Regions from separate parts of the Ureibacillus thermosphaericus genome, predicted to be linked through region 2. Evidence: a T-box and tRNA genes for the amino acid it is inferred to sense, from the RefSeq annotation. Region 2 holds a T-box; the other holds one or more tRNA genes.
What was found. The T-box of region 2 lies ahead of alaS (alanine--tRNA ligase). A T-box ahead of a tRNA ligase gene usually reads a tRNA of that ligase, here a tRNA-Ala.

Region 1 (7,902 bases), 1.6 Mb from region 2:
AGTATGTGATTGAATTGAGCTACTCTTTAAATGAAAATAATATTTTCAAGGCGTTTAACTTTTTTAATCACATCCAAGAATTAAAAGAATTATATCCATTTATTTATGACATTCATATTTTGAACATTGGAGGATTAACGCTTGGCAAATCTACTAATGAAAGGCGCTTAACGAAAAAAGAAAAGGAAGCCTTTGACAGAACGTTATCATCGAAACAACCGACAGAAATAGATTATTATTGGAATGGTACACCTGCTACTTTCCGTTACATGTTTTATGAATCAGAATTTGATCGAGACTTTGCTCAAAACAAAGTAATTGAAATCATCTATGATGAAAAACTATGGAATGCCAATCTGCATCAAATAAAAAAAATGTTTGTCATTCAATTAATCATTATTTTTAGCTTCGTACTAGTACTATCTTTTGTGATTGCAAGACCAATGTATTTAGCTTACCATGACCGCTTAACGGGACTTGCGAACCGCTCTGCATTTGATGAATTTATAACGGCAATCAAAACAAAAAAAGGGAAGAAAACAGCCTTTTTCATGATTGATTTAGATCATTTTAAGGAAGTTAATGATGTGTTAGGACATCAATCAGGAGATGTGCTGTTAAAAAAGGTGGCTCAAATTATTCGCACCCTCATCCCGAAAAATGGGGAGGCTTATCGTTATGGTGGAGATGAATTTATTGTTGTTCTGAATTCAACAACGACCGAAGAAGCGAAAGAATTGGCACAGAAAATCATTACGGAAATTAATCAACTTGTTAAACAAAATACAGACATTGATAATCTTGGGGTTTCTGCAAGTATTGGCATTTCTTTTTATCCTGACGATGGGGATAATAAGTATTTGCTTTATAAAAAAGCGGATGTGGCTTTATATACAGCAAAAGAAAAGGGAAAAGGCCAATATTCTATTTTCGAAACAGAGTATTAAAATCTGGATAAATCATGGCGTCTTGATATGAAAAAGACGCCTATTTTGTTAACATGTTGCACTAATCAAACCATTAATGAAAATAAAGAAGAATCGAGGTAGCAATCATGGATTTACGACAACAAATAAAAAACTATACGCCATATAACGCACAAGAGGCAAAGGATCAAGAACTTATCTTACGTTATATGGATACTTTTGATAACTTATTGACACGTGATAATGAATTTGCCCATTTTACTGCATCTGCTTGGCTTGTGAATAAAGACCGTACAAAAGTGTTAATGGTCTACCATAATATTTATCAATCATGGTCATGGGTAGGGGGGCATGCCGATGGAAATGCCGACTTATTAGGAGTAGCTATGAAAGAGGCGAAGGAAGAAACGGGTTTAAAACAAGTAACCCCTGTATTGAAAGATATATTTTCAATCGAAATTTTAGGTGTCGCAGCCCATGAAAAAAAAGGTAGACATGTGGCGACTCATTTGCATCTCAATGCTACTTTCTTACTGGAAGCAAATGAACACGAATTATTGCATATTAAACCAGATGAAAACAGCGATATCAAGTGGTTTTTATTAGATGAAGCGGTGGAAGCAAGCACGGAAAGGGAGTTACAAGTAGTGTATAAAAAATTAAATGAAAAGTTGCGTTTATTACAAGGAAAATGAACCATTTAGGGATGATTCTTCCATATCTTAATGGTTAATAATATGAATATTTATGCATAAGAAGAATTTTTCTATTTTAAACTAGCATGGAAGCCGGCAATACCTGCTTTTTTGCATGTTTGAGGGAATATGGAATGAGAATATGGTCATAAAGAACAATTGAAGATGGAGATATAAAATTATATCATCTATAACTATAAAAAGGAATATGTTAATTTTCGATAAGCAGAAAAAATTGCATCGAACAGTTAAAAAATTGTTTTTTAATATAAAATAAAAAGAACCGCGGAATGATTAGCGGTTCTTTTAAAATGGAGCATACCGGGCTCGAACCGGTGACCTCTACGCTGCCAGCGTAGCGCACTCCCAACTGTGCTAATGCCCCGATTAATCAATATTATACCTATTTTTATAAAGTTATCAATCCTTTGAGAAAAGTTTGAAAAAGCAATTATTTCTATATAATGATAGTTTTTTTCTATTATAATCATAGAAATCTTTTATTAGACGAATATATGGTTCATATTTACAATAAAATTTAAAGGTAAGTGAAAAAATATACACTTTTTTAGGCTTCGTATTCGAAAAATTGTGTTTTATTTAAAAATTCTTCATATATTTAATACTAAATTATAATTAATACGAGGTGACATGTAATGGAAAAGGATTTAAGCCAAGTTATTCGACACAAAGCTTTCTTAGACAAAATAGTATCTGCTGAGGAAGCAGCTTCTTGGATTGAAGATGGAATGAACCTTGGTATGAGTGGTTTCACACTTTTCGGTGAGCCAAAAGAGTTCCCAAGAGCGCTTTCAGAACGTGGCAAAAAAGAAAACTTTAAAGTCAATGTTTATACTGGCGCTTCACTTGGACCAGCTGCTGACCAAGCTATGGCTGAAGCAGGAATCATTAATTTACGTGTTCCATATCAAGGAAACGCGGTAATGCGTAAAAAAATCAATAGTGGCGAAATGTACTATATCGATCAACATTTGTCTCATACGGCTGAAGAAGTAAGAAAAGGTACTTTAGGAAAAATTGATTATGCGATTATTGAAGCGGCAGCAATCACTGAAGATGGCTTAATTATCCCAACTGGTTCTGTAGGTAACTCTCCAATTTTTGTTGAGAAAGCTGAAAACGTTATCATCGAAGTAAACTTAACTGCACCTAGAGCATATGAAGGTCTTCACGATATTTATGTACAAAAAGAACAAGGTGAACGTCGAGAAATCCCAATTTACAACGTTTCTGACCGCATTGGTGAAATTGGAATCAAAGTTGATCCTGCAAAAGTAAAAGGTGTTATTTTATCTGAACAACCTGATATTCCTTCTCCTTTATTTGAGCCAAATGAAGAAACACAAGCAATTGCAGACCACTTAATCGACTTCTTAAATAAAGAAGTAGAAGAGGGAAGATTACCAATTTCTTTAGCTCCGCTACAATCTGGAGTAGGTTCTGTTGCTAACGCAGTTCTTAAAAATATGAAAGATGCTCAATTCAGAGATGTAGAAGTTCACTCTGAAGTATTACAAGATGGAATCTTTGACTTAATTGATGCAGGGATTGTTAAATTCGCATCTGGTACTGCGTTCTCGCTTTCTAAGAAACGCGTTGATTCATTAGCGGAAGACTTGGAAAAATACAAAGGCAAAATCATGTTCAGACCTCAAGAAATTTCAAATAACCCAGAAGTTATTCGCCGATTAGGAGTTATTTCATTTAACACAGCTTTAGAAGTTGACATTTACGGTAACGTAAACTCAACACACGTAAGCGGTACTAATATCATGAACGGTATTGGTGGATCTGGTGACTTTGCACGTAATGCTCGCATTACTATCTTCGTAACGCCTTCATTAGCAAAAGGTGGAGCAATTTCAGCAATCGTACCATTCGTATCGCATGTTGACCATACAGAGCACGATGTAGACGTAATTATTACTGAACAAGGATATGCAGATCTTCGCGGACTTCCACCAGTGAAGAGAGCAGAAAAAATTATCGAAATTGCACATCCTATGTACAGATCACAATTACGTGCATACTTTGAAGAAGCAAAAGAAAAAGTGGGTGGACAAACACCACACATCCTTGAAAAAGCCTTCTCCTTCCATACAAACTTAAAAGAAAAAGGTACTATGCTTTTTGAAGGAGCAGAAGTAAAATAATATAATATAGTATAGAAATGGGTTACGTTTTTCCACACGTAACCCTTTTAAATATGGAGAATACAGTTATTGTTATGAATTCACAATCATGATTATTTCATCAAATCTAATTTATGGGGTGTATTGTTAGTTGGATACGAATCAGAGAGCAATTGAACTGTATGAACAAAACGAATATGAGAAGGCAATGGAACTGTTTTTGAAAGCAGTGGATGAATCGAAAAACGTACAATCCTTGAACAATCTGGCCTGGATGTACCTTTATGAGAAAGAGGATGTCAACCGGGCCCTTGAATTGATTAAAGAAGCGGTTGGGATGAATCCTGCTTCCTATTTTCCTTATAATATTTTGGAAGAAATTTGAATTAAACAGGGACGTTGGAAGGAAGCGGAAGAGGCATTACAGAAGTCCATTTCGATTCAGCCATCAAACGAAGCCTTCATCAATTTGGCGGGAGTCTATTATCATCTTGGGGAACTGGAGCTTGCAGCAAAGTATTACTTGCTGGCAGAGAAAGATTCGGACATTTCCATGTATAGCTATATAAAATGCTTGATCGATTTGGGAAGAACAAAGGAAGCAAAAGAAAAATTGGATTTCATTAACAAGGGATCCTATCATTTGATTGGCGAAATCGAAATTGCCAATTTATACGTTGAGCTGGACTGCTACAACGAAGCAATCGAATGGTTTGAAAAAGGGTATAATGCATACTCCGGCAGCTCCTATTGGATTAGCCGATTTGTGTATGCTTTGTATAAGACGAATAATTTCTCCCGTTTAGATGAAGTCATTAAAGAGGAGATTGAAGAAACAAACAAAGCCATTATGCAGGAAGAAGTGAATGAAAACTGGACCGAGGCGCAAAAGAGAGACGCACTCGAAAATTATACGAGGGAATACAACTATTATAAACAATTGAAAGAGCGGGTCACTTCCGGATATGTTCCGCAATTGCAATTTTCTGCTCCGTTTACGAGTGCATGCTACTTGTTTGGATGCAAGCGCCACGGGAATCCGGAATATCAAGGCTAGAGGCCTCTATCCAGGCAAAGTTTAATAGGGCAATGAACTGTTGAAAAAAAGGGGTGTATGAAGAATGGATGTTCGATATCCTATTGGGGAATTGCAAGTTCCTGAAAACATTACGTTGGGACAAGTGCAAGAGTGGCTAAAGGAAATTGAAACGTTCGGACGTCGATTGCGGGAAGCGGTGGACGGATTGAGCGGCGAGGAGTTGGATAAAACATACCGTGAGGGGGCATGGACAGTTCGCCAACTGGTCCATCATATAGCGGATGCCCAAGTAAACATGTATATTCGATTGAAATTGGCGCTCACAGACGACCATGCAACTGTGCCGGTATTCGATGAAAATCTGTGGGCAGTTCTTCCGGATACAACTCTTCCTGTTGAAAGCTCCATTAAAATCCTGGAGGGAACGAATGAACGCATCGTTTCATTGGGAAAGACGCTAACGGAAGAACAACTGAAGCGCACATACAACCATCAAATCAACGGCCCAACTGCTGTAGCGTCGGAACTTGCAAAAATGCGTTGGCACGAAGAACATCATTTGGCCCAGATTAAAATCGCATTATCCAAATAAATCAAATCGGCATGCCGGAATTCGGCAGCCGGTTTTTTTAGTGCGCCTGGCATGGGTGTAATCTATAGGGTGTAAGTCCCGAACCCCGAAGACAGAAGTAGAGGTTAGCTCAACGAAAGGGTGTCCGTGGTGACGCGGAATCTGAAGGAAGCTGGAGGCAAAACACCGGTCCGTGGAACACGAACCTCATATAAGGCTAGGTATGATTGAGTGAGTTTGCAAAACAAAACAAAGCTCTTTCTGTCGAAGGTCATATCGAGTAAATGAGGCGGATAGATGGTGTGAAAGTGCATGTACTTACCCGGGGAGGTCTGGCGGATATGTGAAGTACTCTTCATAACCTACTTAGTGATAAGTAGCTGAACCGTCAGAAGTCAGCAGAGGTCATCGTATTAGTTGGTTTAGAATTACTAAGAAGGACTGAACAATTAAGAGAGAATAGCCCTTGGCATTCAGTGAGTCATGATGAACACAGAAAACGTTACCTCACTTGAGGGAGGAAGCGGTGAATCCCGTGGGAGACCTCTTGGAGGGTGGAGTGACCACTGGCATAAAGAGAACAGCTATTCACGGAAGTTATATTAAGACTTGCGTCAATCATCTTAATTGAACCGCCGTATACGGAACCGTACGTACGGTGGTGTGAGAGGACGGGAGTTAATCGCTCCCTCCTACTCGATTCTTTATTAAAAGGTTTTATCATCAGCACCACTTGTCCCAACAATTCGCCCACCTTCATCTTCCCAACGGTCAATATCTAAAAAAACATCGTCCACATAAGGAAAACTTTTCAAAACCCATCATCCCTTTTTACTTATCATATGAAAAATGATAGATTTCGTTCATGGCTTCATTACTAAGACAATCGCCTTCAAGTGGCACGCGCTAATCATGCAGACAAAATTTCACTAACTCATCCCTTTTTGCTGTAAAATATTGCTACGGGATAGAGAAAGAGAATCGTATAAAGACAAAATCACAGGGGGGATGAACACATGGCAAAACAGAAAGAGATTTTTATTGTCTTTTTCCGTTCAGGGATTTTGGGATTTGGAGGAGGACCTTCCACAATTCCGCTCGTGCAAAAAGAAGTGGTCGATACTTTTCAAATGATGACAAATGAAGAATTTGCTGACGTGTTAGCTATTGGGAATACATTGCCCGGCCCGATTGCCACAAAAATGGCCGGCTATATCGGCTATCGGGTAGGCGGCTGGCTTGGGCTCATTAACGCATTAATCGCAACAATCCTTCCAACGGTTATTTTGATGATTGTGTTTTTAGCAACGTTAAAACAATTTAAAGATTTTGATTTTGTAAAAGGGATGACGAATGGTGTCGTTCCAGTTGTAGCGGTGATGCTTGGAGTGCTCACATGGGATTTTCTTAAAAAATCAAAGAAGTCTCTTGGTTGGAAAATTGGCGGCTTGATCCTCATTTTATCCATAGTTGGAATGCTCCTTTTAAAACTTCACCCAGGTCTTATTATCGGAGCATTACTTCTCGTAGCACTGCTTTTACCGGTGAAGAAGGAGGAGAGTAGTGAATGATATACGTGCAATTATTTTTAGCCTTCTTCTACCTATTATAATAATTTAAATGTGAAGTGAATAATGTTACTAAGGTTGTGGATATGTTCATAAAAACCGAGAAAATCTGGGGTGGATGTGGATACTGTCACAAAAACTGAAGATTCTGCCACAAAATCTGTTGATATGCTCACAAAACTCGTGAATAACTAAGGGGTAGGTGTGAACATTGTCACAAAAATCGGAAGAATTGCCACAAAATCTGTTGATATGTTCATAAAATCCGTAGATATAGTCAAAAAAAGTGGATATCCGGGACAGATATAAACACTGTCCCAAAATATATCCACAATTCAGCTTTGAATCTATCAAACGACGGCCATTTTTTCAGCCGCACCAACTACATTCACCCAAACCGTATCGCCAATTCTTACAGGGCAATGCATATCTGTAATCAAATGAATTTCCTCACCGCCAACCTCTACAATGGCATGTACTTCTCGCCCTTGGAACAACAGGTTTTTCACAATGCCACGCAATCCACAACCTGCATCCGACAGATGGAATTGCTCCGGTCGCACAGGGCACAGCCCCGCTAACTTAAAGGATTTATCCACATCTGGCATTATCCACGTCACGTCAGGTGCATCCATAGGTGTAAATTCATCTCCATGCCAAACACCTTTCATCATATTTGCCTTACTAATAAAGGTCGCGACAAATTCCGTCTTTGGATGGAAGTAAATTTCTTTCGGAGTTCCGACTTGCTCAATTAAACCATCTTTCATTACAACGATCTTATCCGCCATCGCGAGGGCTTCACTTTGGTCGTGGGTCACATACACGATAGATGTTTTAATTTGGCGATGAATGAGCTGAATTTCATTGCGTAATTCAATTCGTAACTTCGCATCTAAACTACTTAACGGCTCATCCATTAATAAAAGTGCAGGGGAGGGGCTCAACGC
Region 2 (7,902 bases):
TGAAATGCGCTTTCGGTTGACTCTTTCGTTTTGTATATGTATTTGTACGTTTTTTCACAAGAAAAAGTTCTATCAATCTATAACTTTTTAATACATATGAATTTCCAAACAACAATTTATAACCATGATCATTCAATAAATGCTTTTATCATGTTTCCCTGCGGTATGAAAAAATCAAACCGCAGGAATTCTTCAGCCTAAAAGGATTGATTAGAGTTATTGATTCAAAAACTCAACTGTTTCTTCAATTTTTTTCCATTCCTCATCTGACTCTACTGGGAAAATTTCTTGTATTTCACCATCTTCCGAATCGACGTAGCTTGCAACATAAAGGTTTTCAATTGGTTCCGTTTCATCGGTTGTATACACGACATATTTTTTTCCGAATTCATCTAATGTAAATCGATAAATGACTTTGCATTCTATTTCATTTCCTTCTTCATCCGTTGCAATAAATGCGTCTCTTTCTTCTTCAGAAAATGTATCAACTAGTGTATTGTATACTTCTTCAACCATGTCCCACTCTTCTTCTGTTTCCAATTCCTGAAAATTCGTCATTTCTAAATTTTCATCAAGTTCATATCGTACTGCTGAAATTTCTTCGCTTTCATTACCATCTTCATCGATTATCGTATAAATGCAATAAGAATGGTCGTCTGTATCAAAGGTAAATAATACTTTGCATTTCATCTCTACACCATCTTCTGTTGTTAAATAAAAATATTGTTGATCCATGTTTTCCTCCTAATATTTATAACCTTTTCAAGTTTAGTGTGGAACGTTCCATGAAAAATAATCGATATTATTAACAAGTAAATCAATCATAAGCATGAAAAAAGTAGGCAAAATTTTGCCTACTTTATATGATTATTCTTCATCGTCTTCTAGTTCAAATTCTTCTTCCAAAGAATTTAATACTTCTTCAATCATATCCCATTCTTCTTCCGTTTCAATCGGCTGAAGTTCTCCATCTTCTCCATTTTCAGCAGGAGTAAATGAAGAAGCGAAAATTTCGATTTGACCATCTTCATCTTCTTCCGCACCGACGATTGTATATAATACATAGGACTTTCCGAATTTCTCAGAATCAAAAGTGTGTATTACTTCGCATAATTGCTCATTTCCGTCTTCATCAATTACAGTAATATGTCTTTCTTCATAATCATGTTCATGTACCATGTTGGTCACCTCTTTTTAAGAATATAAATAAAATATATAATTATCCCTCGACATAACTGTCTTTAGGAAAGTATAAAACATGATGAAATCACTTTATTCACCCAACATGGGATCTTATTTAAATGATTTACTATCCAAATATCCTTGTAAAATCATGACCGCTGCCATTTTATCGATTACTTTTTTTCTCTTTTTTCGACTGACATCGGCTTCAATGAGCATTCGTTCAGCAGCCATTGTTGTTAAACGTTCATCCCAAAGTGTTACTGGCAAATTAAACGCATTTTCTAAAAGCTTCTTATAATTCTCGGAAGCTTCTCCTCGTGGACCAACAGTGTTGTTCATATTTTTAGGATATCCAACAACAAATTCGGTAACCCCATACTCTTTTACAAGCTCTTTAATTCGCTCAATCCCAAATTCGCCAGTTTCTTCGTCTATATGAATCGTCTCAATTCCTTGAGCTGTTAAACCGAATGGATCGCTGATTGCAATGCCAACTGTCTTCGTACCGACATCTAATCCCATTACTCTCATTGATTATTCCTCATTTGTTATTTCTAATATAGAATTTCACAAGCTCTTCTAAAATTTCATCACGTTCAAGTTTACGAATTAAATTTCGTGCATCTTGATGGCGAGGAATATATGCCGGATCACCAGATAACAAGTACCCTACGATTTGATTTGTCGGGTTATACCCTTTCTCCTCAAGTGCAGAGTACACTTTTAGCATTACTTGCTTGACTTCATCTTCCATTGATTCTTCTGGAAAGCTAAATTTCATTGTTTGATCAAACGAACTCAAGACCAGCACCTCGCTTTCGGAAATAAGGAGTTGGAAATTCTAGCTCCATTTTCTATATTATAACTGATTCAATTAGTCAGTGAAATAGATTTCTTTTTAATTATTATATAGATTTAACGTAATCATACACAGATTGAAGGGCTTCATCAAGTTTTGAAACTTCTTTCGCACCAGCCATTGCCATGTCAGGACGACCGCCACCTTTTCCTCCGCATTTCTCAGCTACTGTTTTGACGATGTTACCTGCATGATATTCTTTACCAGCAATATCTTTTGTTACACCTGCACAAAGCATGACTTTATCTCCTTCAACAGCTCCAAGAACAATAACTGCTTTTTCAAGCTTCACTTTTAAATCATCCATCATTTGACGAAGTTGATTATTATCTTTTGCCTCTACTCGTGTAGATAAAACAGTTATATCGCCGATTTTTTGTGCTGAATCAAGAACGTTTGCTGCTTCAAGGTTTGCCAATTTTTGTGATAATGATTCATTTTCTCGTTGTAATTCTTTATATTCACTTTGTAAGCCTTGAATTCTCATTACTAAGTCTTTTGGATTTGCTTTAAATTGTGCAGCTGCTTCTTGCAAGATTTTTTCTTCTTCTTTTACTGCAAGATATGCCCCCTTACCAGTAACAGCTTCAATACGTCTTACCCCGGCACCAATTCCACCTTCTGAAACGATTTTGAACAATCCAATTTCAGATGTGCGGTTTACGTGTAAACCACCGCAAAGCTCAATTGAATAATCGCTTACTTGTACAACGCGAACGATATCTCCATATTTTTCGCCGAAGAGGGCCATAGCACCAAGAGCTTTTGCTTCGTCAATCGGCATTTCTTCAATAACTACTTCGATGTCGTCCCAAATTTTTTCATTGATGATTTGTTCAATTTTTTCTAACTCTTCTTTTGTTGCTTGTCCGAAGTGTGTAAAGTCAAAGCGTAAACGATCTGGACCTACATATGAACCAGCTTGATTTACATGTTCACCTAATACGTCTTTCAAAGCACGGTGCAATAAGTGCGTTGCCGTATGGTTTTTCACAATCAGTTTTCTTTCTTCTGCATTCACTTGCGCCTTTACATGATCGTTAAGATGCATTTCACCTGATTCAACAATTACTGTATGAAGATGCTGCCCGTTCGGTGCAAGTTGAACATCTTTTACAACAGCTTTGAATGTATCGCTCTCAAGAGTACCTTTATCAGCGATTTGACCACCCATTTCAGCATAGAATGGTGTTTCCGCTAAAATGACTAATACCTCTTCTCCTTCAGAAGCTACATTTACTTCCTGACCGTTTCCTACCATAGCAACAATGGTTGTGTCACATTCTGCCACTTCATATCCAACGAATACGGAAGGTTGTTTTAAGTTCGTTAATACTTCATTTTGCACTTGCATAGAATCAACATCAACACGTGCACTTCTTGCTCGTTCACGCTGTTTTTCCATCTCCGCTTCAAAACCTTCGTAATCGATTGTCATTCCTTGTTCTTCAGCATATTCCTCTATTAATTCAATTGGGAATCCATACGTATCATATAAGCGGAACGCGTCTTCACCTGGTATTTCATTACGCCCTAATTTCTTTTCACGTTCAATTACTTCATTTAAAATTTCAAGGCCACCATCTAATGTTTCTAGGAAACGAATCTCTTCATTTTTCACAACTCGTTGAATAAATTCACTTTTCTCACTTACTTCTGGATAGAAGTCTTTCATAATTTCTCCAACTGTTGGAACGAGTTCAAACATAAATGGTTTTTCAATACCGATTTGTTTTGCATATCTTACAGCACGACGTAATAAACGGCGAATTACGTAACCGCGTCCTTCATTTGATGGAAGCGCTCCATCACCGATGGCAAATGCCACTGTTCGAATATGGTCCGCAATTACTTTAAACGGTGTGTTGATATCTTCTTTATTGTTGAAAATTTCTTTCAAATCAATTTCACCAGGTCGTTTGTAACGACGGTTTGCAAACTCTTCAATTTTTTCAATGATTGGCATAAATAAATCTGTATCAAAGTTTGTTGGTACATTTTGCACAACGGAAGCCATCCGCTCAAGACCCATACCTGTGTCGATGTTTTGTTTTGGTAGCGGCGTATATGTGCCATCTGGATTGTGGTTAAATTGAGAGAACACTAAGTTCCAAACTTCTAAGTAACGTTCATTTTCGCCACCTGGGAATAATTCTGGATCGTTTGGATCATTTCCATATTCTGGGCCGCGATCATAGAAAATTTCTGAGTTTGGACCGGATGGACCTTCCCCAATATCCCAGAAGTTTCCTTCAATGCGAACGATACGTTCTTCTGGTAAGCCAATTTCATTTTTCCAAATGTTATAAGCTTCTTCATCTTCTGGATGGATTGTTACTGAAAGCAGTTCTGGGTCAAATCCCATCCATTTTGGATCTGTTAAAAACTCCCAAGCATAATGAATTGCTTCTCGCTTAAAGTAGTCACCAATAGAGAAGTTACCTAACATTTCGAAAAATGTATGGTGGCGAGCCGTTTTCCCTACGTTTTCTATATCGTTTGTACGAATGGATTTCTGAGCATTTGTAATACGTGGATTTTCAGGAATTTCACGACCATCAAAATATCTTTTTAAAGTCGCTACCCCAGAGTTAATCCAAAGTAAAGACGGGTCATTCACTGGAATTAATGAAGCTGATGGTTCAACTGCATGGCCTTTTTCAATAAAAAAATCTAAAAATTTGCGACGAATGTCTGCTGCTTTCATTCAATATTACCTCCTACTAATATTTTTGAAATTAAAAAAAAGCCTTCATCCCAATAAGGGACGAAGACATTAAATTTCGCGGTACCACCCTCGTTACAGTTTCATTTCATATCGTACACCTAAATACTCGTTTAACCGTTTCATTTTGAAACTGTCACTCTAGCCACTGTAACGTAAGTGAACGGCAGGTTTTAACTGCACTCTGGAGTAGCTTTCCGCAATTGCCACTAGTGAAGATTCTTTCAGCCTACGGAATCTCTCTCTTTCCACTGGACAAAAACGTACTCTCTCCATCATCGTATTGAAGTATAAGCTGTTTATGATACATAGTACGAATTGAAATATTCTCACTAAATTATAAAAAAACGATAATTTCATGTCAATTAAAAATACCTTCTTTGTAAATTACTTCTTAACATGGATGGTAGGACATATACTTTCCAAAAAAGTATAGATGGGAGAGCAGATATGGAAACTATTTCGATGGAATTTTACACTGCACTAATGTCTATTATTTTTATCGATCTTGTTCTTGCTGGCGATAATGCATTATTGATTGGAATGGTTGCAAAAAATCTGCCATCGAAACAACAAAAAAAGGTTATTATCATTGGAACGCTAGCTGCCATTTTTATGCGCATTATCTTTACACTGCTTGCAGTGAAATTGTTAGAAATTGATGGATTACTATTTATTGGCGGCGTATTGTTAGTATATATAGCGATAAAACTGCTAGTGACTGAAGAAAATACCGATATACGCGTATCAAAGAAATCCTTTTGGGGTGCAGCTTGGACAATCATGTTAGCAGATTTTTTAATGGGCATTGATAATATTATTGCGGTTGCAGGAGCAGCTTATGGAAATATGCTACTAGTCATCTTTGGTCTCCTTATCTCTATTCCCATAATTGTTTGGGGAAGTACAATTGTCATTCGCATTATCGAAAAATTTCCTATTTTCATCTATTTAGGTGCTGGTGTCCTTGCATGGACTGCATCAAAAATGATTATTCAAGATGCTTATGTTCAGCCTTATTTAACAAATCCGTTACCTATAATCTTGTTCCAATTATTATTAATATTCATCGTTATTGCAATTGGTTTTATTCTGCGTAATAGAAATAAAACACATATAAGTACAAATTGAATATTGATTAACAAATTGAAATAGAATGGAAATAAAAGCTTTTGGGAGGTAAAATATGCAGCTTCTCTTTGAAGATGGTTTATTGCTATCAACAATTGAAATTTGCTATAAAGGGAAAAGTAAATTGTTAAGCCGAGTTGCAATCGATTCAGGTGCCTCCCATTCCTTTATCAATATTGATTCAGTACAAGAGATAGGTATCTATTTTGAAAACGGAGATTCGCTAGTTCGTCATTATGGAATCGGTGGCGTAGAATATAGTTTTATGAAAAAATTGGATTATGTAAAAATTGGCGAAAAGACGTTTCCTAATGTTCATATTGATTTTGGCACATTGCAAGGATTTAATATTCAAGGTTTGATTGGACTTGATATATTAAAATCCGGTGAATTTGTTTTAGATTTGAAACACTTAAAATTACTAACTCACTGAAAATGTAGGAAAAAATAGCCTGTTATACGAGCGAACTAGGATCCTAACTTCACTAGTCCGCTCATTCTGTTGGCAATCTCTGTTTTATATAAAAGATAATAGATTTTTACATTATGAATATCTCGAAATAATTTGTTGAAGCTTAGATTCAATATGGTACATATCCGCTTCTGTAAATGTAACGCGCACGTGGCTTTCATCCACATCCAACATTTCAGCAAACAATCCACCAAGTCCCCTTGCTCTTCTGTCCACTTCCAATAATAATTCCACGTAGCCTTCCTCTTGGGAAAGAAAAGCAATCTCTAGTTCATCTAATCGACCTCGAAACGGCCCTGTTACTGGAACAAATTCAAATTCTTGAATAAAAGGATAGTTTTTTCGGTATCGGAATGATACTTGTTCATTTTCCGCTTTTCGTAAACGAAAACCTAAATGTTGTAAAGCATTTAACACATGAGAAGCCAATCTTGATGGACGAACTTCTATAAAGTCTTTATCTGTTGAATCCACACCGCTTTGAATGTCTAATTCCGTTTTCACCCATACTCTAGAATTTCCTATCGTTACAGGTGTGTCTACTGGCAGCACGAAAGAAAACGGGATGATTTTTGTTTCATTTGCTTGAATCATAAAAGGATCACTAATTTTGAATTTATGGAATGCAAATGGAACCGAAACTTTTCGATCATCGACTTCTTTTATATAAGTCGTATATAAAGTGAAATAAATCGTATTGATTTGTTGAGCAACATTTCCTCCATATACTTCTACTTCACCGCGCACCGTTTCACCAGCACTGTAGGAAGACTTCTCCAACTGAGTATCCACTTTTGCTGAACCAATACCAAAAGATGCTAGCATTTTGTTAAAAAATGACATAGTTTACTCTCCTTCATTTAAGAAATTTCCCCATTATTACGATTCTATTTTCGATAAAGTTTCAGTGAAGTATTTTCTGACATAGATTTACAGCATATAACGATTGATTTATTGAATCGTTTCTTACGAATCAGCGAATTTACTAAGATAATAAAAAAACTACATAACATGTAAATACACTTGCAAAGGGAGATATTGTGTGGTAAAGTACATTACGTGAAACAAATGACTAATTTTCTCATTTGGTCATAATTTATTAAAGTGAGGTGAATGTATTGAGCGTTGACAGAAAACAATTAATACTCGAAGCTGCAAAAAAATCCTTTTCTTTATTTGGATACAAAGCAACCACGATGGATCAAATCGCGAAACTTGCCAATGTGGGAAAAGGTACAATTTATACATTCTTTAAAAATAAGGAAGAACTATTTGATGAAATTATTACATCTCTTATTAAAGATATGAAAACTGAAGCAGAAAAAGCCATTAATCCTAATAGTAGCTTCGATGAAAATATTAATCGTGTATTATTAAGACTTCTAGAATTTCGACAGTCTCATCAGCTCACAATCAAACTTTTTCAAGAAGAAAGAGAACTGGGAACACAAGCAGTAGCAGAAGTAATACAGCGTGTTGAACAAGCAGTCATTCACTACATGAAGGGAATTATACAAGAAGCAATTGACC

Region 1: it has a tRNA-Ala gene. The T-box ahead of alaS (alanine--tRNA ligase) is inferred to sense a tRNA for this amino acid. The anticodon was not compared.

The regions. Positions count from the first base shown of each region.
Region 1 covers NZ_AP018335.1:956,944-964,845, forward strand. The annotation lists gene UtA1_RS04655 (GGDEF domain-containing protein) at 1-947, shown strand, start outside; gene UtA1_RS04660 (NUDIX hydrolase) at 1,055-1,621, shown strand; tRNA gene UtA1_RS04665 (tRNA-Ala) at 1,934-2,006, opposite strand; gene UtA1_RS04670 (succinate CoA transferase) at 2,278-3,795, shown strand; partial or broken gene UtA1_RS04675 (tetratricopeptide repeat protein) at 3,926-4,831, shown strand; gene UtA1_RS04680 (YfiT family bacillithiol transferase) at 4,896-5,405, shown strand; gene UtA1_RS04690 (chromate transporter) at 6,401-6,955, shown strand; gene UtA1_RS04695 (ABC transporter ATP-binding protein) at 7,303-7,902, opposite strand, start outside.
Region 2 covers NZ_AP018335.1:2,507,468-2,515,369, forward strand. The annotation lists gene UtA1_RS17250 (DUF1292 domain-containing protein) at 217-735, opposite strand; gene UtA1_RS12060 (DUF1292 domain-containing protein) at 868-1,179, opposite strand; gene ruvX (Holliday junction resolvase RuvX) at 1,294-1,716, opposite strand; gene UtA1_RS12070 (IreB family regulatory phosphoprotein) at 1,727-1,987, opposite strand; gene alaS (alanine--tRNA ligase) at 2,091-4,751, opposite strand; T-box leader at 4,805-5,057, opposite strand; gene UtA1_RS12080 (TerC family protein) at 5,220-5,900, shown strand; gene UtA1_RS12085 (aspartyl protease family protein) at 5,956-6,333, shown strand; gene UtA1_RS12090 (sporulation protein) at 6,445-7,215, opposite strand; gene UtA1_RS12095 (TetR/AcrR family transcriptional regulator) at 7,491-7,902, shown strand, end outside.